Regions from separate parts of the Ruegeria sp. K5 genome, predicted to be linked through region 1. Evidence: riboswitches for the same ligand, from Rfam matches in the RefSeq annotation. Region 1 holds a riboswitch; the other holds the start of a gene.
What was found. Region 1 has a riboswitch for thiamine pyrophosphate ahead of thiD (bifunctional hydroxymethylpyrimidine kinase/phosphomethylpyrimidine kinase). Riboswitches for the same ligand answer to the same signal wherever they lie in the genome.
Positions count from the first base shown of each region.

Region 2: linked by a shared signal. The riboswitch ahead of thiB (thiamine ABC transporter substrate binding subunit) and the one ahead of thiD (bifunctional hydroxymethylpyrimidine kinase/phosphomethylpyrimidine kinase) in region 1 are both predicted to bind thiamine pyrophosphate.

Region 1 covers NZ_JBQFML010000002.1:131,869-143,561, reverse strand. The annotation lists gene tenA (thiaminase II) at 1-412, opposite strand, end outside; gene ACR0MO_RS10105 (ABC transporter substrate-binding protein) at 409-1,344, opposite strand; gene ACR0MO_RS10100 (HesA/MoeB/ThiF family protein) at 1,365-2,327, opposite strand; gene ACR0MO_RS10095 (thiamine phosphate synthase) at 2,324-2,920, opposite strand; gene ACR0MO_RS10090 (thiazole synthase) at 2,917-3,681, opposite strand; gene thiS (sulfur carrier protein ThiS) at 3,684-3,878, opposite strand; gene ACR0MO_RS10080 (FAD-dependent oxidoreductase) at 3,862-4,839, opposite strand; gene thiD (bifunctional hydroxymethylpyrimidine kinase/phosphomethylpyrimidine kinase) at 4,836-5,639, opposite strand; TPP riboswitch at 5,686-5,792, opposite strand; gene dnaJ (molecular chaperone DnaJ) at 6,059-7,204, opposite strand; gene dnaK (molecular chaperone DnaK) at 7,279-9,186, opposite strand; gene ACR0MO_RS10060 (alpha-ketoglutarate-dependent dioxygenase AlkB) at 9,401-10,003, shown strand; gene ACR0MO_RS10055 (ABC transporter permease) at 10,000-10,821, opposite strand; gene cysQ (3'(2'),5'-bisphosphate nucleotidase CysQ) at 10,944-11,693, shown strand, end outside.
Region 2 covers NZ_JBQFML010000001.1:1,437,961-1,449,653, reverse strand. The annotation lists gene ACR0MO_RS07125 (aldehyde dehydrogenase) at 1-1,044, shown strand, start outside; gene nadC (carboxylating nicotinate-nucleotide diphosphorylase) at 1,061-1,909, opposite strand; gene ACR0MO_RS07115 (L-aspartate oxidase) at 1,906-3,471, opposite strand; gene nadA (quinolinate synthase NadA) at 3,480-4,532, opposite strand; TPP riboswitch at 4,778-4,881, shown strand; gene thiB (thiamine ABC transporter substrate binding subunit) at 4,913-5,893, shown strand; gene ACR0MO_RS07100 (thiamine/thiamine pyrophosphate ABC transporter permease ThiP) at 5,869-7,416, shown strand; gene ACR0MO_RS07095 (thiamine ABC transporter ATP-binding protein) at 7,403-8,095, shown strand; gene ACR0MO_RS07090 (helix-turn-helix domain-containing protein) at 8,117-8,884, opposite strand; gene ACR0MO_RS07085 (ABC transporter substrate-binding protein) at 9,003-10,604, shown strand; gene ACR0MO_RS07080 (M81 family metallopeptidase) at 10,684-11,693, shown strand, end outside.

The DNA.
Region 1 (11,693 bases):
GCGCCAAAGCGGCAAGCAGATCCAGCAGATCCCCGCTATACCCCGCCTCAAGCACAAAGCGGGTATAGGCAAGGTTCTCGGTCCGTTCGGGCGTCGCGAACAACGCCTTCTGAGTAATCCCGGCCGCCTGACATATCGCGATATGCAACTGCATCTCTTCCCCGACCAGAGCATTCACGGTTTCCGCTGCCGCCAGCATTTCCGCATGCGTTTCCGACTTGACCACCGCCAGCGCCCAGGCGCGACTAAAATGGATCAGGAACACATAATCCTGACGCAGGTAATGCAGGAACGCGTCGCGCGGCAGCGTCCCGTCCTTCATCCCTTCGACAAAGGCGTGGCGGGTATAGTCCCGCCACGGCCCCTGCGCCGCATCGCGCATCAGCGCGAAGGCGTTGCCGTACCCCCTCATTGCGCGGTCACGTCGATGGTGATGTCGCTGACCGGTGTAAGGCTGTCGACCATGCCGCTTTCGTTCAAAAACGCCTCAAACCTTGCATAACGACCGGCGTCAAAGCCCGCAGGACGCAGCGCAAAACGCGGCAGCGTGTCGATCCAGGCACGGGCGTTCAGCTCATCCTGCAACTCGGGCGAGGTAGAGGCAAAGATCTCCCAGCTTTGTTCCGGGTTGTTGACGATGAACTGCGTCGCCTTTTCGGTGGCTGCCAGGAACCGGGCGATCATGTCTTTGTCCATCGTTTCGGGGTTTGCGACATAGATCAGCTCGTCATAGGACGGCACACCCTCTTCCTCGATATAGAAACAGGTGCCCGGACGGTCTTCGATATCCATCTGGTTCAGTTCGAAATTGCGATAGGCGCCGATGACGGCATCCACCTGCCCGGACATCAGCGAGGGCGAGAGCGAGAAGTTGACGTTGATCAGTTCAACGTCGTCCAGCGTGACGTCGTATTTGCCCAGCACGGTGCCCAGAACAGCCTCTTCCACGCCCGCAACCGAGTACCCGATTTTCTTGCCCTTCAGGTCCGCAGGCGATTTGATCGGACCGTCTTTCAGCACCAGAAGGCAACTCAACGGGGTCGCAACCAGCGTCCCAACACGTTTCAGCGGCAGACCCTCGTGGATCTGAAGATGCAGTTGCGGCTGATAAGACACGGCAAGTTCCGCCTGACCGGCGGCCACCAGACGCGGCGGGGCCGAGGGGTCGGCGGGCGGAATGATCTCGACCTGCAATCCTTCGTCGGCGAAATATCCGTTTTCCTGAGCCACGATGATCGGGCCATGGTCGGGGTTGATGAACCAGTCCAGCAGCACGGTCATCTTGTCTTCGGCCCAGGCCGGCGCAGCGGCCAGAAGGGCGATGGCTGTCATCAGCTTTTTCATGTCTCGCGTTTCCTTTTCACTCACGAGGTTGAGGCCGCGACGAGGACAATCTCGCCCGGCCAATCCGGTTCAATCTGTTCTGCAGCGCGCCAGGCCCGCAGGCCGGTGGCGCAGCACAAAGCCAGTCTTTTTTCTTTGTTAGGCTCTGTTTTCAGGTCTTCGACACTCAGGCGTTGCGCCAACGGGTGGATCGGGTCCGGGGCTTCGCCCGTGTCCCGCAATTCGACGATCATGTCATCGGCGTCCAGTTGCGAGGCGGCCAGAAAGGGAAAGGCCAGCTGAGGCTCGGGCGCTGCATCAAAACGGAAGCTGGTGCTGCGCAGGGTGCGGGCATCGAGTTGCACCATCTGACCCAACGGCGAGGGGTCGATCCCCAAAATCAACGCCAGCGCCATCTGCGCCTGCATCGCGCCGATCATTCCCACGACGGGCCCCAGAACACCCGCCGTGGCGCAGCTTGCCCCGCTGTCCGGCGCATCCGGAAACACCGCGCGCAGTGAGGGCGCACCGCCGCAAAACCCGCCGACATAGCCAGACAGGCCCAGAACCGAGCCGCTGATCAGCGGCTTGCTCGCGATCAGACAGGCATCCGACAAGGTATAGCTGGCGGCATAGCTGTCCGCACAATCAAGGATCACGTCAGCCTGCCCGGTGAAATCCATCGCATTGACGTTTGTTAGAGCCTGTTTTGCTGCAACAACCACAATCCCGGAATTCAGCGCACGACAGCGCTCTGCCGCAGCTTCGGCTTTGGACCGACCGCATTCCGCCTCGGCAAACAACGTCTGTCGATGCAGGTTCGACAGGGCGACATGATCCGCATCCATGATCGTCAGATGTCCGACACCCGCCCCAGCCAGCAACGGCAGGACCGGCGCCGCCAGCCCGCCCGCGCCCACAACCAGAACCCGCGCGCGCGACAGGCGGGCCTGCCCTTCGGCGCCGACCTCGGGCAGGATCATCTGGCGGGCATAGCGGCTCATCTGGTGACCTCGATCCATTGGCGCACGCGCGCCTCGGGGTCGGGGTTCAGGGTGATGTCTGTCACGACCGAAACGATGTCCGCCCCAGCCTCAAGCACCCCTTCCGCGCGTTCAACGCTCATGCCGCCGATCCCGACCAGAGGGATGTCGCCCACGCGGGCCTTCCACTCGGTGACTTTGGGCAGGCCCTGCTGTTCCCATTTCATCTTTTTCAGAATCGTCGGATAAACCGGGCCCAGCGCCACATAGTCGGGGTCCATTGTCAGCACACGCTCAAGCTCATCATCATCATGGGTCGAGACGCCCAGCTTCAGCCCAGCCTTGCGGATCGCTTTCAGATCGGCGTCGTCCAGATCCTCTTGCCCCAGATGGATCCAGTCACAGCCTGCATCGATGGCGGCCTGCCAATAGTCATTGACAACCAGCACCGCGCCATACTCGCGGCAGAGATCGCGAGAGGTCACGATCTGCGCCCGAACAACCGCGTCCGATTGATCCTTGATACGAAATTGCACCAGCTTCACACCCAAAGGCAGCATCCGCCGCAACCAGTCCGAGTGATCGAAGATCGGATAGAAACGGTCCAGCGTCATGACAGGAACGCCTTTCCAATGACAGGGGTTGAGGCTTCGGCCATATCCCGCGCCTCGATCGGGTCGGCCTGATGCGCCAGTTGCCCGGCCTCAACCGCGTGCGCCATTGCCTGCGCCATGCGCACCGGATCACCGGCCCGCGCGACAGCGGTGTTCAGAAGAACGGCGTTATAACCCAGTTCCATCGCATGGGCCGCATGGCTAGGCAGACCAATCCCGGCATCGATTACCAGTGGAATTTCGGGAAATTCCGCCCGCATCGCACGCAATGCGTATTCGTTGTTCAAACCGCGCCCCGAACCGATAGGAGCACCCCAGGGCATCAGAACCTCGCACCCGGCCCCTAACAACCGTTCGCCCACGATCAGATCATCGGTGGTATAGGGAAAAACCTGGAACCCGTCCTCGGTCAGAATTCGCGCGGCCTCGACCAGTTGGAACACGTCCGGTTGCAGGCTGTCGGTGTGGCCGATCAGTTCCAGCTTGATCCAAGGGGTCTCGAACACCTCGCGCGCCATATGCGCGGTTGTCACCGCCTCTTTCACCGTGTGGCACCCGGCGGTGTTGGGCAGCACCCGCACCCCCAGATCGCGGATCATCTGCCAGAATGTCTGCCCCGCCCCGGATTCGCGCCGCAGAGACACCGTGGCCACGCCAGCGCCACTTGCGCGGAAGGCCTGTTCCAGAATCGCAGGGCTGGGATATTGCGCGGTGCCCAGCATCAGCCGGTTGGGCAGGTCGACGCCATAGAAACTGCGCATCCTCAGCCCCCCTGCATCGGCGACAGGATTTCGACCCGGTCGCCTTCGTTCAAAGCATGGGCGAAGCGCAAGCCCGAGGGCACAAATTCTTCATTCACCGCCGTCGCAACGCGGCCCGAGAAACCGCACTCCTCCAACAACTCGGCCAAAGTGACGGCCGTCACGTTCTTGGGTTCACCGTTAAGCACAATCTTCATCGACCATCTCCGACTGTTTGTTGTCCAACGCCAGATCGGCCACGCCCTGCGCCAGCGCCGGGGCCAGCAAATAGCCGTGACGGTAGAGCCCGTTGGCATAGATCGTCCCGCCCAGACGCCGAATGCGCGGCAGGTTGTCCGGGAAGGCGGGGCGCAGATCGACGCCAATTTCCAGCACCTCGGCCTCGCCAAATGCAGGGTTCAGCGCATAGGCGGCGCTGAGCAGCTCCAGCATCGACCGGGCCGTGATACGGCTGCTGTCTTCGCTTTCGATCATCGTGGCACCCAGCATGTAGATGCCATCGCCACGCGGCACGATATAAAGCGGGATACGCGGATGCAGCAGACGAACCGGACGCGTCAGGGTCACGTCAGGGCAGCGCACGACCAGCATCTCGCCCTTCACGCCGCGCAGGTCCTGCAACACATCCCGCGCCGTCAGCCCGCGGCAGTCGATGAGGTTATCCAACTGCGCAGGCGCGTGATCGTTGCGGAATTCGACACCCTGTTCCTTGAGATTGCGGTACAGGTCATGCAGCGCCTGTCGTGGATCAAGGTGAGCCTCCCCTTCAAAAAACAAGCCCTGTCCGAATCCATACAAATCAGGCTCTAATTCAGACAATTTCGCACGATCTACTTCGGTAAACGCTTCGGTCCGACGCGCGAAGCGGCGCAAGTCCGGCACATCCCTGGCATTCGCCACGACCAGAGTGCCATTGCGATGCACCTGCGTTCGCTCCGCCCACCAGGCAATGGCCATCTGACCCAACCGCAAAACGGGTTCCTCGGCGTTTTCGTATTCGCACCACGGGGCCAGCATGCCGCCCGCCCACCACGAACACCCATGCGGACCGGGCGGGCCAGCGGGGTCAAAGACCTGCACCCGTTCGCCGCGCGAGACCAGCTCGCTGGCAACGGCCAATCCGGCAACCCCGGCCCCTATGACAGACCAGTGCGTCACGCGGGCCAAACCCGGTGAAAGTGATGCACCGGCCCGTGCCCCGATCCGACATTCAACTCATCCGCCCGCGCAATCGCGCCTTGCAGATAGTCATGCGCTTCGGCCACCGCCTCGGGCAGCGCCAAACCCTTTGCCAAACCGGCCGCAATCGCCGAGGACAGGGTGCAACCCGTTCCATGCGTGTTTCTGGTGTTTTGCCTTGGTGCCTGAAACTCGGCCACAACACCTGTTTCACCGATCAGCACATCGTGGCAGATGTCACCTGTGCCATGGCCACCCTTCATCAGAACCGTGCGCGCTCCCATTGCGCACAGCGCCTTGCCCTGTTCGATCATCTCGCTTCGCGACACCGCAGCTTTCTGATCCAGCAGGCAAGCCGCCTCGGGCAGGTTCGGTGTCAAAACACTCGCGCGGGGCAACAGGACGTCACGGAGGGTCTGCACAGCCGCGTCCGCCAGCAAGGCGTCGCCGGATTTCGCAATCATCACCGGGTCTAGAACAACGGGGCCGTCAAACCCCGATAATGCCCGCGCTACGGTTTGGATGATTTCAGGCGTTGCCAGCATGCCGATCTTGATCGCGTCAACGTTCAGATCGGTCAGCACCGCCTCGACCTGCGCGGCGATCACGTCCGGCGGGATACCGTGCACAGCCGTAACCGCCTGCGTGTTCTGCGCCGTAACGGCAGTGATGACGCTGGAGCCGTAAACTCCCAAAGCCGACATCGCCTTCAGATCGGCCTGAATCCCCGCGCCGCCGCCGCTGTCGGATCCTGCTATGGTCAGGGCAATTGCTGCCACTTCGTCGCTCCATCATTTTGGGGGCAACGCGGGCATGGAAAACGTCTGTATGCGTTAGACCGTTCCCTACGCCGGTATTGCCCGGATCAGGTTCGATGGGTTAGCGCATTCACGCCTCTCAGCCCTTTGATCAGGGCACCCCAACGGTTGATGCGGACAATCTCAGGGCAGGCGCTGGAAATCAAGCGCCAATCCACAGGTCATAAGGCCACTTTGGGCAAGAGGTTAAGACCAAAGCGGCGTTTGAATTGCGGGGGAAAATGCGAGGCTCTGCCTCGCGCTCCGAGGTATTTTGGGCCAGATGAATAAAGGATCCCTTGCTTCATCTGGCCACAAATATCTCGGGGGAGACGCCCGGTACGGGCGGCGGGGGCAGAGCCCCCAATAGCGGACGACCGCCCCAATAGAGGCAGTCCGCCTTAACCCTTCATCCCGTCCCAAAAAGACTTGACGGACGAGAAAAAGCTTTTGGATTCCGGGTGGTTATCTTCCCCCAGATCATCAAACTCACGCAAGAGCTCTTTCTGACGGGTGGTCAGGTTGACTGGAGTTTCCACGGCCAGTTCGATGAACATGTCGCCAACACCGCCACCGCGAAGGGCGGGCATGCCCTTGCCGCGCAGACGCATCTGACGACCCGACTGGCTGCCTGCCGGGATTTGCACCCGACCGCGGCCACCGTCGATGGTTGGAACTTCGATCGATCCACCCAGCGCGGCCTTGGCCATGCTGACCGGCACGCGGCAGTAAAGGTTCACGCTGTCGCGTTCGAACAGCTTGTGATCCGAAACCTCTACAAAAATATAGAGATCACCCGGAGGGCCACCGCGCATTCCGGCTTCGCCTTCACCGGCCAAGCGGATACGGGTACCGGTTTCAACACCGGCAGGGATGTTCACCGACAGGGCGCGTTCTTTTTCGACACGGCCCGCGCCATTGCAGGATTTGCATGGGTTCTTGATGATCTGGCCCAATCCCGAACAGGTCGGGCAGGTGCGTTCAACGGTAAAGAACCCCTGCTGCGCGCGAACCTTGCCCATGCCGGAACAGGTCGGACAGGTGGTGGGCTCTGCGCCGCCTTCGGCACCCGTGCCTTCACAGGACGAACACGCCACTGCGGCGGGCACGTTGATGGTTTTCTGCAGCCCCGCGTAAGCCTCTTCCAACGATACGCGCAGATTATAGCGCAGGTCCGAACCACGCGCCGCGCGACGTCCGCCACCGCCGCGCTGCCCACCCATGAAATCGCCGAACAGATCGTCGAAAACGTCCGAGAACGCGCTGGAAAAATCGCCCTGACCAAAGCCGCCGCCGGGACGGCCACCGCCGCCCATACCGTTTTCGAATGCGGCATGACCAAACCGGTCATAGGCCGCTTTCTTGTCGGCGTCGCGCAGCACGTCATAAGCCTCGTTGGCTTCCTTGAACTGCGCCTCGGCATCCGGGTTGTCCTTGTTGCGGTCGGGATGCAACTCTTTGGCTTTCTTGCGAAAACCCTTTTTGATCTCGTCCGCCGATGCGCCCTTGGTCACGCCGAGCACATCGTAGTAGTCGCGTTTTGACATCAGTGTTTCCTTCTGCCTCAACGTAATCGGGCCGGCCCGGCAACCGGACCGGCCCGCATTGGCCCGGTTGCTCGTTAGTTACGCTTGTCGTCGTCCAGATCTTCGAACTCGGCGTCGACAATGTCATCATCGCCCGGCGCGGCATCTGCTGCTGCCGGTTCTTCTTCGCCCTCTTCGGCTTGCGCCTTGTAGATGGCTTCGCCCAGCTTCATGGCGGCTTCGGTCACGTTCTGAATGCCCGACTTGATCTTGTCGGCATTTTCGGTCTCCAGCTCGTCCTTCAGCGCGGCAATTGCCAACTCGATGGCTTCGATGGTGGTCGGGTCAACCTTGTCGGCATGCTCTTCCATCGACTTTTCGGTCGAGTGGATGAGGCTTTCCGCCTGGTTCTTGGCATCGACCAGCTCGCGGCGTTCCTTGTCGGCTTCCGCGTTCTCTTCGGCGTCCTTGACCATCTTTTCGATGTCCTCGTCGGACAGGCCGCCAGATGCCTGGATGGTGATCTTCTGCTCTTTGCCGGTGCCTTTGTCCTTGGCCGAAACCGAGACAATGCCGTTGGCGTCGATGTCAAACGTCACCTCGATCTGCGGCATACCGCGCGGTGCGGGCGGGATGTCTTCAAGGTTGAACTGACCCAGGATCTTGTTGTCCGAGGCCATTTCACGCTCACCCTGGAACACGCGGATGGTCACGGCGTTCTGGTTGTCTTCGGCGGTCGAGAAGACCTGAGACTTTTTCGTCGGGATGGTCGTGTTGCGGTCGATCAGACGGGTGAACACGCCGCCCAGAGTTTCAATCCCCAGCGACAGCGGGGTCACGTCCAGCAGAACAACATCCTTGACGTCGCCCTGCAGAACACCGGCCTGAATGGCGGCGCCCATGGCGACCACTTCGTCCGGGTTCACCCCCTTGTGCGGCTCTTTGCCGAAGAATTTGGTGACCTCTTCGATCACTTTCGGCATCCGGGTCATACCACCGACCAGAACAACCTCATCGACGTCGCCCGCCGACAAGCCGGCGTCTTTCAGCGCGGCGGCGCAGGGCTTCATCGATTTCTTGATCAGATCGCCCACCAGCGATTCCAGCTTGGCACGGGTCAGTTTCATGACCATGTGCAGCGGCTGACCGTTCGAACCCATCGAGATGAACGGCTGGTTGATTTCGGTCTGCGAGGTCGAGGACAGTTCGATCTTGGCTTTCTCGGCAGCTTCTTTCAGGCGCTGCAGGGCCATCTTGTCGGCAGACAGATCGACACCGTGTTCCTTTTTGAACTCATCCGCCAGGTAGTTGACGATGCGCATGTCAAAGTCTTCACCACCCAGGAAGGTGTCACCATTGGTCGACTTCACTTCGAACAGGCCGTCGTCGATTTCCAGAATGGTCACGTCGAACGTACCACCACCAAGGTCATAGACCGCGATGGTTTGGGTTTCTTCTTTGTCCAGACCATAGGCCAGAGCAGCAGCTGTCGGTTCGTTGATGATCCGCAGCACTTCCAGACCGGCGATTTTGCCGGCGTCTTTGGTGGCCTGACGCTGGGCGTCGTTGAAATAGGCCGGAACGGTGATGACCGCCTGCGTGACTTCCTCACCCAGATAGCTTTCAGCCGTTTCCTTCATCTTGCCCAGAGTGAAGGCCGAGATCTGGCTTGGGGAGTATTTTTCACCGCGGGCTTCCACCCACGCGTCGCCATTGCCGCCATCAACGATGGCGTAAGGCACCATTTTCTTATCTTTTTCGACTTCTGCATCATCCACACGACGACCGATCAGACGCTTGACGCCAAAGATCGTGTTGTCGGGGTTGGTGACCGCCTGACGTTTCGCAGGCTGACCGACCAGACGCTCTTCTTCGGTGAAGGCGACGATCGAGGGCGTGGTCCGCGCCCCTTCGGCGTTTTCGATGACCTTCGGCTGCGAGCCGTCCATGATGGCCACGCACGAGTTTGTGGTACCGAGGTCAATCCCGATGACTTTTCCCATTTTTGCAATCCCTTTCTCTTCAAGGCGATGTCCCGAGGGCCGGACCCGTTATGGCATCCTGTCCCCGATCTGATGTGCGCGACAGCACTACACCAACGCGCGTCCCGGCGTATATAAGGGCCGGACCAGAGGCCTGCAAGCACTCTGAATCGCAGCTTTTCGCGAATCTGCGGCCTTTTTGGGCAAGGATTAAGTAAGGAATGGGGAATCTGGGATGGCGCGGCTGCTTTTGCGGGGGTTCGACATCAGGAAAGGGTATCTGGACAGCGCCGCGCAGACCCGGGTGATCGAAGCGCTGCGCCCGATTCTGAAAGCCGCGCCGCTGTTCCGGCCCGTGACGCCGTCGGGGAAAGAGATGTCCGTGCGCATGACCTCGGCCGGGGATCTGGGTTGGGTCACCGACAGATCGGGCTATCGCTATCAGGATCGCCACCCCAAAGGCGCCAAATGGCCTGCCATACCCGAGGCGGTTCTGACCATCTGGCGCGATCTGGTCAGCCCGGATCGCGCGCCCGATTGTTGCCTGATCAATTACTATGACGAGGACGCAAAGATGGGGCTGCATCAGGACAAAGATGAGGCTGATTTTTCCTGGCCCGTTCTGTCCGTGTCACTGGGCGACGACGCGCTGTTCCGGATCGGCAATACGACACGCGGCGGCAAGACGGAATCGATCTGGCTGAGTTCGGGCGACGTCGTCATCATGGGCGGCCCGGCCCGGCTGACCTATCACGGCGTTGATCGCATCCGGCCCGGATCATCGCGGTTGTTGCCCAAAGGCGGACGGATCAACCTGACGATGCGCATGGCAACCTAACGGCGGGCGTTCCAGCTTTGGGACATGTGCTTGCGGGAAAAAAACTCGCCCAGCAAACCGATCATCAGCAGCGCTATTCCAACCCACAACGCGTATTCCCAACTGGTGTTGCGGGGGAAATAGTTGCGAAACACGAAGCCCCGACACTGATCGATCAGGTGAAACAGAGGGTTCCACGCAAACATCAACAGAACGCTTCCGCCCAATGCGTTGGCAATGAACATCTTACCGGAAAACACCATGTTCAGACGGCGGTAAATGTTGCTGAGCATCCCGGCGGCCGTCGGAAACCATGGGGTTAAGGCCATAAACACCAAACCAACCGAACAGCCGGTGAACCAGGACAGAATGAACATCCCAAACGCGCCGCCGGGATCCTGAACCTCAAGCGGCGCGACCGCCAGGCTGTAGACGAACAGGATCACCAGAACTGACATCAATTGCTTGTAAAGCGTGCCGAACGCGGCGGCCAGGATCATGACCATCGGGTTCATGGGCGAGTGCAGCATCATCGGACTGTTCTTGCCGCCAAGTTTCGAAATGCTGCCAACCGATTGAATATGCGTCATGAACAGGAAAACACCTGACAAAACATACAGGACAAATTCGCCCCGGATTTTGGCGACGCGTGTACCCATGAAGGACATGATCAGGTAAAACACCGAAGCCATCAGAACGACCTGCAAAATGTTGATCAGGATCGCAATAACCGCGTTGGAATGCCGCGCGCGCACGCTGCGTACCACGGCGTGGAACACCAGTTCGGCTGTGGTGAACGCACCACCCAGCAGCGTTTGGTTACGACTGAAATAAAACACTCGAAGGGTCTTTCCCGTTTTGCTGCCGTCAATCTGGCACGAATACCTTGCCGTTCGGTAACCGGCACATCATAAGTCCGTCAGAGATTTGGATCAACAAACCACGTAAACGGAGCTTTTTTGTGACCTACGACGCGCTTATCCCCGTCATCCGACGTCTGGCCCTGGAAGCAGGCGACAAGATCATGGAGATCTACAACTCGGATGATTTCGACGTAAAGGTCAAATCTGACGCCAGCCCCGTGACCGAAGCGGATGAGGCCGCAGATGCCCTGATCTCGGCCGGGCTGCGCGCAGCGTTTCCCGATATTCTGCTGGTAACCGAGGAACAGGCCGCCTCGCATTCCGAGAAAGGTGACACTTTCCTGATCGTCGATCCGCTGGATGGCACCAAGGAATTCATCAACCGGCGTGGGGATTTCACGGTCAATATTGCTTTGGTCGAAAACGGGGTTCCGACGCGGGGCGTTGTTTACGCGCCAGCCAAGGGGCGCATGTTCTACACGCAGGCCGATGGTCAATCGGTCGAGGAAACCGGTGCGCTGGACAAGGATCAGCCCGGCGCTTTGACGGCCATATCAGTCTCTGAACCGGACAATTCGGCGCTTTTGATCGTCGCCTCCAAGTCGCACCGGGATCAGGCGACCGAGGATTACATCAACAAGTATCAGGTGCAGGACAGCAAAAGCGCCGGCTCGTCGCTCAAATTCTGTCTGGTGGCAACGGGTGAGGCGGACCTTTACCCCCGTGTCGGGCGCACGATGGAGTGGGATACCGCCGCCGGTCACGCGGTGCTGGCGGGCGCGGGCGGTCAGGTGGTTCGCTTTGACGACCATTCCCCGCTGACCTACGGCAAGGACGGCTATGCAAAT
Region 2 (11,693 bases), on a different contig from region 1:
GGGGTTGTGGCGGCGGTGGTGCCCTGGAACTCGCAACTGTTCCTGTCGGCGGTCAAGATCGGCCCGGCTTTGGCGGCGGGTTGTACCGTGGTGCTGAAAGCATCCGAAGAAGGCCCCGCGCCGATGCTGGAATTTGCCCGCATCTTCGATCAGGCCGGGTTCCCCAAGGGCGTGCTGAACGTCATCACTGGTGGACCGGTGGTAGGGGCAACGCTGACCAGCCACCCGAAAGTGGCGCATGTCGCCTTTACCGGCGGGCCGGAGACTGCGCGCCATATTGTGCGCAATTCGGCCGAGAATCTGGCTTCAACCTCGCTGGAACTGGGCGGCAAATCCCCGTTCATCGTGTTCGAGGATGCCGATATCGAAAGCGCCGTGAATGCACAGGTGTCGGGGATATTCGCGGCAACGGGGCAAAGCTGTGTCGCCGGGTCGCGGCTGGTGGTGCAGGCCTCGATCAAGGAGGAATTCCTCGCTCGTCTTAAGGACAAGGCCGAGGCGGTTGTGATCGGTGCCCCCGACGACATGTCGACCGAGGTCGGCCCGCTGTGCACGCTGCGTCAGCGGGACACTGCGGTCGACCTGATCCAGCGGTCTGTTGCTCAAGGTGCCCGACTGGTAACCGGTGGGCAGCCGATTGACCGCGACGGGTTTTATTTTCCTCCGACCATTCTGGATTGTTCCGACGTGCCGGACGCCGACAGCCTGACCAACGAGTTTTTCGGTCCGGTCCTGTCGGTCGTTTCGTTCGAGACCGAAGCCGAGGCCATCGCCATCGCCAACAATACCCAATTCGGTTTGGCCTCGGGCCTGTTCACGCAGAACCTGACGCGGGCGCATCGCATGATCCGCGCCATCCGTGCGGGGATTGTCTGGGTGAACACCTACCGCGCCGTCAGCCCGATCGCGCCGTTTGGGGGCCACGGTCTGTCGGGCCACGGGCGCGAAGGGGGTCTGCAAGCGGCGCTGGATTACACCAAGATCAAGTCGGTCTGGCTGCGCACCAGCGACGACCCGATCCCGGATCCGTTTGTCATGCGCTAAGAGCGACGGATCGGGCCTAGAAATCCAGACCCAGATCGACCGTGCGATAGGAATGGGTCAGCGCGCCGGAGGATATGAAATCCACGCCGGTCGCTGCAATGGCAGCCACCGTTTCGCGCGTGACATTGCCCGAGGCTTCGGTGACCAACCGACCGTTCACCAGCGCGACTGCCTCGGCCAAGGTTTCGGGCGACATGTTGTCCAGCAGCACAACATCGGCACCGCCAACCTCAAGCACTTGGGCCAATTGATCCAGCGTATCCACCTCGATCTCGACCTTCATCATGTGCGAGGCGCGCGCCTGTGTCGCCTCAAGCACCGCGCGCACGCCGCCTGCCGCCGCGATGTGGTTGTCCTTGATCAGGATCGCATCCGATAGTGAGAAACGGTGATTGAACCCACCGCCATGCAGCACGGCCTGCTTTTCGACGATGCGCAGGCCGGGCGTGGTCTTTCGCGTACAGGTGATGCGCGCGCGGGTGCCCTTGGTTTCCGCGACCAAAGCCGCTGTGGACGTTGCCACGCCGCACAGCCGCCCGGCAAAGTTCAGTGCCACGCGCTCCGCCGACAGGATCGAGGATGCCTTGCCCGTGATCTCGATCAGCGTATCGCCCTTGGCGCAGGGCTGGCCATCCGCGATATGTGTCGAGATATCCAGCGAAGGGTCGATCAGACGGAACGCCAGCGCCGCGACCTGCATCCCCGAGACCACGGCATCCTCGCGCGCGTTCAAGCGGGCCGCATAGGCCGTATCCGACGGGATTACGGTCTGGGTGGTGATGTCGCCATAGGCACCCAAATCCTCCATCAGTGCTGAGCGCACCAGGGGTTCAAGGATCATGTCGGGCAGGGCCGGATGGGTCATGCTGCGTCCTTTGCAATGCGGTCCCGCAGGGTCAGCGCCTCGTTCAGCGTCAGGGCCGAGCGTTGGCCGGGGCCGGGGGTAAGGTCGGGGAAATCAGAACGGTAATGAGCGCCACGGCTTTCCTCGCGCAAAAGCGCGGCGGCGGCGATCAGCGTGGCGGTGGCGGTCATGTTCAGAAATACGTCGGAGTCCGGATGCCGGGCCTCAAGCGCCGCGATTTCGGTCAGGGCGCGATGCAGACCGGCCTGATCGCGGACAACGCCCACATGCTGGGTCATGGCATGGCGCAGGGCAGCCAGATCCGGAGTTTGTTCGGTTGCGGCGTCGGGGGTCAGCGTAACATCAACCTTTGGTGCAGTTCGCTGGGAAACAACGGCTGCAATGTCCTGTGCGCAGGCGCGGGCAAAGACCAGCGCCTCAAGCAATCCGTTCGACGCCAGCCGGTTCGCGCCGTGCAACCCGGTCGAGGCCGCCTCGCCACAGGCCCAAAGCCCGTTCAGCGAACTGCGGCCCGCCAGATCGGTTTCGATGCCGCCCATATGATAATGGGCCGAGGCGGTCACCGGGATCGGATCGCGCACCGGGTCGAGACCGTGGCGCAGACAGGCCTCGGTCACTGCCGGGAAATGGTCCGCGATCTGTGCGCCAATCGCCGCGCGGGTGTCCAGCGCCGGGCGCTTGCCCGTCTGCGCCTGTGTGTAGACGGCACGTGCAACGGTGTCGCGCGGGGCCAGATCGGCATCGGGGTGGATGTCGGGCATGAACCGATGCCCGTCATTGTCGATCAAAACAGCCCCTTCACCGCGCAGGGCTTCGGTCGCCAGCGGGGTGGGGTCTTCGCCGACGTCGATGGCGGTGGGGTGGAACTGGACAAACTCGGCATCCGCAATCCGCGCACCGGCGCGCGCGGCCATGCCGATACCCTGACCCCGGATGCGCGCAGGGTTGGTGGTTTGCGCATAAAGACCCGCCGAGCCGCCGGTCGCCAGTACATGCGCCGACCCGCGCAGCAGAACCTGTGGTGCGCCCGGCGCGTCGGCGCTGGTCAGATAGACACCGCTGACCTGCGCGCCGTCGCTTTCCAACCCAACCGCCAGAGCGCCTTCGATGACCTGAATTGAAGGCGTTTCGCGCAGGGCCACAATCAGCGCGCGCATGATCTCGGCCCCTGCCTGATCGCCCTTGACGCGGACGACCCGCGCGGCGGAATGCGCTGCCTCGCGCGATTGCACAAAGCCGCCATCGGCGGTGCGGTCGAACCCGGTGCCCAGATCGGACAGATCAAGGATATGTTCAGGTGCCGCCTTGGTCACGAACTCGGCCACCTCACGCAGAACCGACCCGGCCCCGGCGCGCATCGTGTCCTCGGCATGGGCTTGCGGGCTGTCCGTTCGCGCCATCGCCGCCGCAACACCACCCTGCGCCCAGGCCGAGCTTGCGCCGGATCCAAGCGGTTCGGGTGAGATCATGACAACGGGGCAGGGGGCCAGTTTCAGCGCCGTATAGACCGCCGCCAGCCCGGCCCCGATGATCACCACACGCGGTGTCTGAACGGTTTGCATATCGCCGATCAAATACCCAAATGGCGCGACAGGTCGATCATGCGCTGCACCGACAGGCGGGCCTTGTCCGCCACTTCTGCATCCACCTCGACCTGTCCGGTCATCGTGTCCAGCGCGAACAGCACCTTTTCCAGCGTGATTTTCTTCATGTAGGGGCACATGTTGCAGGGGCCGACAAAATCGACCTCGGGCAGAGAATCCGCGATATTCGACGCCATCGAACATTCGGTGATCAGCAGCGCCTTTTCCGGCTTCTCATCCGTGACGTATTTGATGATCCCGCTGGTCGAGCCCGAGAAATCGGCCTCGGCCACCACGTCCGGCGGGCATTCGGGATGGGCAATCAGACGCGTGCCGGGGTTCCATTCGCGGAAGTCGCGCAGATCGCTGGCGCTGTATTGCTCGTGCACGATGCATGAACCTTCCCACCAGACCACGTTCTTCTGCGGCACGTCGCGCGCCACGTTCTGGGCCAGATACTGATCCGGGGTCATGATGACGGTATGGCTGTCCTGCGCCGCAACGATCTGCGCCGCGTTCGATGAGGTGCAGCAGATGTCCGAGGCCGCTTTGACCTCGGCCGTGGTGTTCACATAAGACACGACCGGCGCGCCGGGATAGCGGCGGCGCATTTCCTCGACGCCTTCGGCGGTGATGGATTCCGCCAACGAGCATCCGGCTTCCATATCCGGCATCAGCACGGTTTTGTCAGGGCTGAGAATCTTCGACGTCTCGGCCATGAAATGCACACCGCATTGCACGATCACATCGGCCTCGACCTCGGTCGCCTTGATGGCCAGTTGCAAGCTGTCGCCGCCGAAATCCGAAATGCCGTGGTAAATCTCGGGCGTCATGTAGTTGTGGCCCAGAATGACCGCGTTGCGCTTGGCCTTCAGATCGTTGATCGCTTTGACGTAGGGCGCGTAGATCGCCCAATCCATCGGCGACACCACACGGGACATGCGGTCGTAGATGTCGCTCATGCTTTCAGCAAGCTGGGGCGAGGGGGCAAGATCATATTTTTCGGAGAGATGCGCGCGCTGCGCGGGAAGGTCGAACACGGGACTGTTTTTCTGCCTGTTAAACGCGTGGCGTTCCTCATATGGGGTCTTCAGTGGAATGACCAGCGCTCAGACAGGACGAATTTCCCAAAAATCGGATCAGGCGCAAAACAATCCGTTTTTTTGGCCCTTGTTTTGGGCATTATCGGAAATTTCCTGCCCGGTTTCGGCCCGACGCGGCCCTTTCAGGCGGCACCTGCGGGCAGCGAATCTGGTTGTCTTTTGATCCGTTCCCCCCTAGTCAGGCTTTTACCTCGGGGTGCGTGACAAAAACGCTGAGATGCCATGGGCGAACCCGTTGAACCTGAACCGGCTAGAACCGGCGGAGGGAAAGGTAACGGTTCATCCATCCTTGCCCTCTCGCCGCAATGGAGGATGACATGAAACATCTGCTGATTGCTGCGGGAATTCTGAGTGCAACAGCCGCCATGGCGGACGACAAACCTCAGCTGACCGTTTACACCTATGACAGCTTCGTCTCGGATTGGGGCCCCGGTCCCAAGGTCAAAGAGGCGTTCGAGGCCGTCTGCGATTGTGACCTGAACCTTGTTGGCGTTGAAGACGGCGCAGCGCTTCTGTCGCGCATCCGGCTTGAGGGCGAAAGCTCGGACGCGGATGTGGTGTTGGGTCTGGATACCAACCTGATCACAGCCGCCAAGGAAACCGGCCTGTTCGCGCCAAGCGCGGTGACCGCTGAATATGCGCTGCCGATCGAGTGGTCGGATGACGTGTTTGCCCCCTATGACTGGGGCTATTTCGCCTTTGTCCACAATGCCGATGCTGCGGCCCCTGCGAATTTCCGGGACCTGGCCGACAGCGACACCAAGATCATCATTCAGGACCCGCGCTCCTCGACCCCCGGTCTGGGTCTGCTGCTGTGGGTCAAGGCGGCCTATGGCGATGACGCGCCCCAGATTTGGGCCGGTCTGGCCGACAATATCGTAACCGTGACCAAGGGTTGGTCCGAGGCGTACGGGCTGTTTCTGGAAGGTGAGGCCGACATGGTCCTCAGCTACACCACATCGCCTGCCTATCACCTGATTGCCGAAGAAGACGCCAGCAAGGCGGCGGCGGCTTTTGACGAAGGTCATTATATGCAGGTGGAAGTGGCCGGGAAACTGGCTGGGACGGATCAGCCGGAACTGGCAGATCAGTTCCTGCAATTCATGGTCTCGGACGCGTTCCAGCAGATCATTCCCACGACCAACTGGATGTATCCGGCGGTGACTCCGGCATCGGGCTTGCCCGAAGGGTTCGATACGCTGATCACCCCGGAAAAATCACTGTTGTTGTCCCCGGATGAGGCTGCCGTTGCGCGGGATCAGGCGCTTGCGGAATGGCTGGGCGCGCTCAGCCAGTAAGCCCCTGGCCGGGTGTTGGCGCAGCGGCGCTGGTCGCTGCGCTGATCCTTGGGACGCTGGCCGCCGTTGCACTGCGGGCTGATGCAGCCGGCGGGTTCGGCCCGGCGGACTGGGCCGCGTTGCGCTTTACGCTGGTGCAGGCCGTCTTGTCGGCCCTGTTCAGCGCGGCGCTGGCGATCCCTGTGGCCCGTGCACTGGCCCGGCGGCGCTTTCCGGGGCGGCGCGCGCTGATCGCGCTGCTGGGTGCCCCGTTTATCTTGCCGGTCATCGTCGCAATCCTTGGTCTGTTGCAGGTCTTTGGCCGTGCGGGCTGGATTTCCGACGTTCTGGGTCTGTTTGGCTTGCCGCCGATACGGATCTACGGGTTGCACGGCGTCGTGCTGGCGCATGTGTTCTTCAACCTGCCGCTTGCCACACGGCTGATCCTGCAGGCGTGGCAGGAAATCCCCGCCGAGAGGTTCCGTCTGGCCGCGCAGCTGGGCTGTGACGGAATGGCGATGTTCCGTCTGATCGAACTGCCGATGCTGAAACGCATCCTGCCTGGCGTGCTGGCGGTAATCTTCGCGATTTGCCTGACCAGCTTTGCCGTCGCCCTAACGTTGGGAGGGGGGCCGCGCGCGACAACCATCGAACTGGCGATCTATCAATCCTTCACCTACGATTTCGATCTGGGCCGCGCCGCGCTGCTATCCGCGCTGCAACTGGCCCTGACAGCTGCTGCTGCCCTGGCTGCCCTTCGGTTTTCGCGGGGTGACGGGTTTGGCACCGGGCTGGACCGGGCCATTCGCCGCTGGGATGGAGGGGCACCCGTCTTCGACACATTCTGGATCATCGCCGCGGCTGCGTTTCTGCTGTTGCCGCTGGCGGCGGTCGTGATCTCGGGGATCGGCGGGATTTTCGACATGCCCGCGTTGGTCTTCCGCGCGGCGCTGACCTCGGTTCTGGTGGCAGCGGTCAGTACCTCCGTTTTGCTGATGCTGGCGTTGCCCATGGCGATGGCGGTTGCAACCGGACGACATGGCATTGTCGAAATCAGCGGCATTCTGGGCCTTGCAGCCTCACCCTTGGTGATCGGCACAGGCCTGTTCATTCTAATCCGACCGGTGATCAGCCCCACATCGCTGGCCTTGCCCGTGACCGCGTTGGTGAATGCGGTGATGGCGCTGCCGTTTGCGCTGCGCATTCTGGTGCCTGCTGCGCGTGATGTGGTCACCCGGCACGGGCGGCTGGCGCTGTCGCTGGATATGACCAAATGGACCTTTTTCACGCGCGTCCTGCTGCCGCGTATGCGCGCGCAAATCGGCTTTGCCGCAGGGTTGGCGGCGGCGTTGTCGATGGGCGATCTGGGCGTGATTGCCTTGTTTGCCGACCCGCAGGTTGCGACCCTGCCGCTGCAGATTTACCGCCTGATGGGGGCGTATCAGATGCAAGCTGCTGCAGGGGCGGCGCTGTTGTTGCTGGTCCTGTCGATGGGCGCATTCTGGCTTTTGGATCGCGGAGGGCGAGCACATGCTGAAACTTGAGGGATGCGTCATCGAAAATGGCGGCTTCTCGCTGCATGCGGGTTTTGAGGTCGAGGCGGGTGCCAGCGTCGCGATCATCGGCCCGTCCGGTGCGGGCAAGTCAACGCTGCTGGAGGCGATCGCCGGGTTTCGCGATCTCAGGCAGGGGCAGATCCTGTGGCAAGGCGCGCGGATTTCCGACCTCGCGCCGGGCAAGCGCCCGGTTGCGATGCTGTTTCAGGACGGCAATCTGTTCCCGCATCTGACCGTCGCGCAGAATGTGGCCCTGGGCCTGCGTCCGAACGGACGCCTGACTGACGCTGAGCAGTCGCAGGTTCAGACTGCACTGGCGCGCGCGGCCCTGTCCAGGTTCGAGGCACGCAAACCAGCCGAGTTGTCCGGTGGCCAGCAAAGCCGGGTGGCTTTGGCGCGGGTGCTTGTGCAGCGGCGACAGCTACTGTTGCTGGACGAACCCTTCGCGGCCCTTGGACCTGCGTTGAAGGCAGAAATGCTGGACCTTGTCGCGGATTTGCTGGCGGAAACCGGAACGACCCTGATGATGGTCAGCCACGACCCGCAGGATGCGCGGCGGATCGCAAGTCAAACCGTGCTTGTCGCCAACGGACAGGCGCATCCTCCGGCAGCGACTGGCCCGCTATTCGAAAACCCGCCGCCAGAACTGCGCGACTATCTGGGGTGATCGGTTGGCAGAAGACTGCCCTTATCCCGATGCCGGACTCAGATGCTGGCTGATCTTGGACTCGACCCTTGGACTGTGCAGGTCAAAGCTGCCGCTATTGGCAAAGAGTTCGCGGACCGAGCGGTAGCTTTCAACCTTCTTCCATACAACAGGTGATGAGGTCGGCGCCCGGCCCGAAAGCGAGGCCAGATAGGACATTGTGCCAAACAACAGGCGCGATTTGTCCCGGTGTGGTTTGTTCAGAATATACAGGCTAAGCGGTGCGTCCGGTCCGCGCTCGGCGTCGACGACAAATACCTGACCGGCGCGGAAGGCCGCTTTTCCATCACACCGGGTCCAGCGACGCGTCGAGGATTTCCCTTCGCTCAGCGCTTCGACAATTCGGCTGTAGACGGTCCCGTTGCGCTCATCCAAGAAGGCTACGTTGACAATCACTTTGGTCCGATCGTTGGGCGCGCGAAAGAACACCTTATACGATCCCAGGAAAGGTCGCAATCTTTGCAGATCGCCCGGAAACACGTCGATCAGCGGGTCCCGACGTCGGTCGGCTTCGGTTTTGGCCAATCGGGTGGTGTGACGGCGCAACTCGGCCGGGTCGCCCAGTAAAATATGCTCGTCAATGCCAAAGAACCGACCGATCCGGCGCAGGTTGTTGGGCGAGGGCTTACTGCGACCGCTGAGGTATTTGGCAAATTGCTGGTGGTTGATTCCGATGTCCCTGCACACCGCAGCAACCGAAGGGTGATCGGCGCACAGATGACGCAAGTTCGCTGCCAGATGTTCATGCATATGCGGGTTGGTCTTTCGCTTAAACTCGCTAAAGAAAGCATAATCTGGCGTTATTGTTAAGCCCATTTGGGCGCGCAATCCTTGGGCCAACGCATCCATGCCCAGGGGAGGTCAAGCAATGGATAAATTTCAGTATGTGCGGCAACTGGAACACCGCCTGCAAATGCGTCAGGTGGACCGCCGCCAGTTCATGCGTGGTGTACTGGCAACCGGGATGACCGTCAGCGCTGCAACCTTGCTGGCCGACCGGGCAATCGCTGCGACACCCAACAAAGGTGGCAGCATGGTCGCAGGTATCGGCCACGGTGCATCCACCGAACAACTGGATCCGGGGCAGATCTCGGCAGGCTTCCTGATCCCGTTGAGCCTGGGTATGAACGGCTTCCTGACGGCTGTTGACGCCGACAGCAATGTGCAACCTTCGATTGCTCAATCCTGGGAAGCGTCGCCGGATGCCTCGGTCTGGACATTCCAGTTGCGCGACGGGGTCGAGTTTCACAATGGCCGCAGTGTGACCTCGGACGATGTGATCGCGTCGATCAACTATCACCGGGGCGAGGGTTCGACCTCGACCGGTGCGCCGCTGTTGGCAGGGGTCAAATCGGTCCGCGCGGACGGATCGCAAACCATCGTATTTGAACTGGAAGGCGGCAATGCGGACTTTCCGGCGATCCTCAGCGACTATCGTTTTGCCATTCTGCCCGCCGAAGGTGACAGTATCGACTGGCAGTCGGGCATTGGCTGCGGGGCCTATCAGTTGACCGACTTCCAGCCCGGCATCTCAGCCGATCTGGTGCGTCATGCCAACCATTGGAACGATGATGTCGCCCATGTGGATGAATGGAAGCTGCTGGTGCTGTTGGACACGACCGCGCGTATGGCGGCCCTGTCAGCAGGTACGGTTGACGTCGCCGACAAGGTCGACCCGAAAACCGCCAAATTCATCTCGCGCGATCCCAATGTCACGCTGCATTCGGTGGCGGGCACGCAACATTACTCGTTCCCGATGCTGACGAATACTGCGCCGTTTGATGACAACAACATCCGTCAGGCGATCAAATGGGGCATCGACCGGCAGGAATTGGTCGACAAGATTCTGCTGGGCTATGGCGCGGTTGGTAACGACCACCCGATCGGATCGGGCCAGAAATACTTCAACGCCGAGCTTGAGCAGAAGACGTTCGACCCCGACAAGGCGAGGTTCTATCTGAAACAGGCCGGGTTGGACTCGCTGGATGTCGAGCTTTCGTCGTCAGATGCCGCCTTCCCCGGTGCGGTGGACGCAGCGACGCTGATTTCGAACTCGGCAGCGAAATGCGGGATCAATGTCACCGTCAAACGCGAGCCCAATGATGGCTATTGGTCCGAGGTCTGGACCAAGAAACCCTGGTGCGCCAGCTACTGGGCCGGTCGCCCGGTCGAAGATCTGATGTTCTCGCTGGCGTTCCAGTCTGGCGTCGCCTGGAACGAATCCTTCTGGTCGCACGAAAAATTCGACAAGCTGCTGGTCGAGGCGCGGGCCGAGCTGGACACCGACAAACGCCGCCAGATGTATGGCGAGATGCAGGACATCGTGGCCAATCAGGGCGGCGTTGCGATCCCGATGTTTGCCTCCTACGTCTTTGCCACGCGGCCCAGCGTCGGCACGCCGGAAAAATTCGGCTCGAACCTCGATCTGGATGGCAGCAGCTTTATGGAACGCTGGTGGAAAGCGGAATAGCAGCCGATCTATGCTAGTATCGTGAAAGAAAGGGGATGGCTTTTGCGGTCGTCCTCTGTCGTGTCGGGGATAGGATTCCATGAAACTCTTCATTGCAACGCTATCGACCGAGACGAATACGTTCTGCACAATGCCAACCGCGATATCGGGGTTCGAGGAGTATTTTCTGCGCCACGGAACCGCAACGCAGGAACCGCCCAACCTGATGACCGAGGCGTTGCATTTGTGGCGCGCAAAAGCAGAAGCCTTGGGGTGGCAGGTCATCGAAAGTCTGGCCGCCATTGCCGAACCTGCCGGGCCGACCACCCGCAGCTGTTATGATGCATTAAGCGGCGAGATCCTGTCTGATCTGACCGAGTGCGGCGGTGCAGATATCATTCTGTTGCAACTGCATGGCGCGATGGTGGCCGAACATATCGAGGATTGCGAAGGCGACCTTTTGGCCCGCGCCCGTGCACTGTGCCCGAATGCCACGATTGGGGTGTCTCTGGACCTGCATTCTCATCTCACCGACAGGATGCTGCAGGCCAGCGATCTGATCGTGCATTTCAGGGAATACCCCCATGACGACGCAACCGCCTGCGCGGCTGAGCTGTTCGACCTGGCCCGGCGCGCCCATGTGGGTGAGATCGTGCCTTGCATGGCGTTTTATGATGCGCGGATGGTGAATCTTTATCTGACGAAAGCGGGGGCGATGAAGGATTTTGTGGCCGAAATGGCCACCGCTCAGTCCGCGCCCGATGTGTTGTCGGTGTCACTCAGCCACGGGTTTCCATGGGCGGATGTTGCGGATGTTGGCGCGCGGATGCTGGTCGTGACCGACAATCAGCCGCAACTTGCGGTCCAACTGGCCGAGACACTGGGCCGTCGGTTTTTCGATCTGCGTCACCGGGTGACCACTGACTATCTGCCGATCGACAGCGCGCTGGATCAGGTAGGAACGCGCGCAGGGCTGTGTGTTCTGGCGGATATGGGTGACAATTCGGGCGGCGGCGCACCCGGCGATGCCACCTATCTGCTGGCCGCCATGCTGGAACGTGGGCTCAGGAATTTTGCCAGCGGGATGTTCTGGGACCCCGGCGTTGTTCG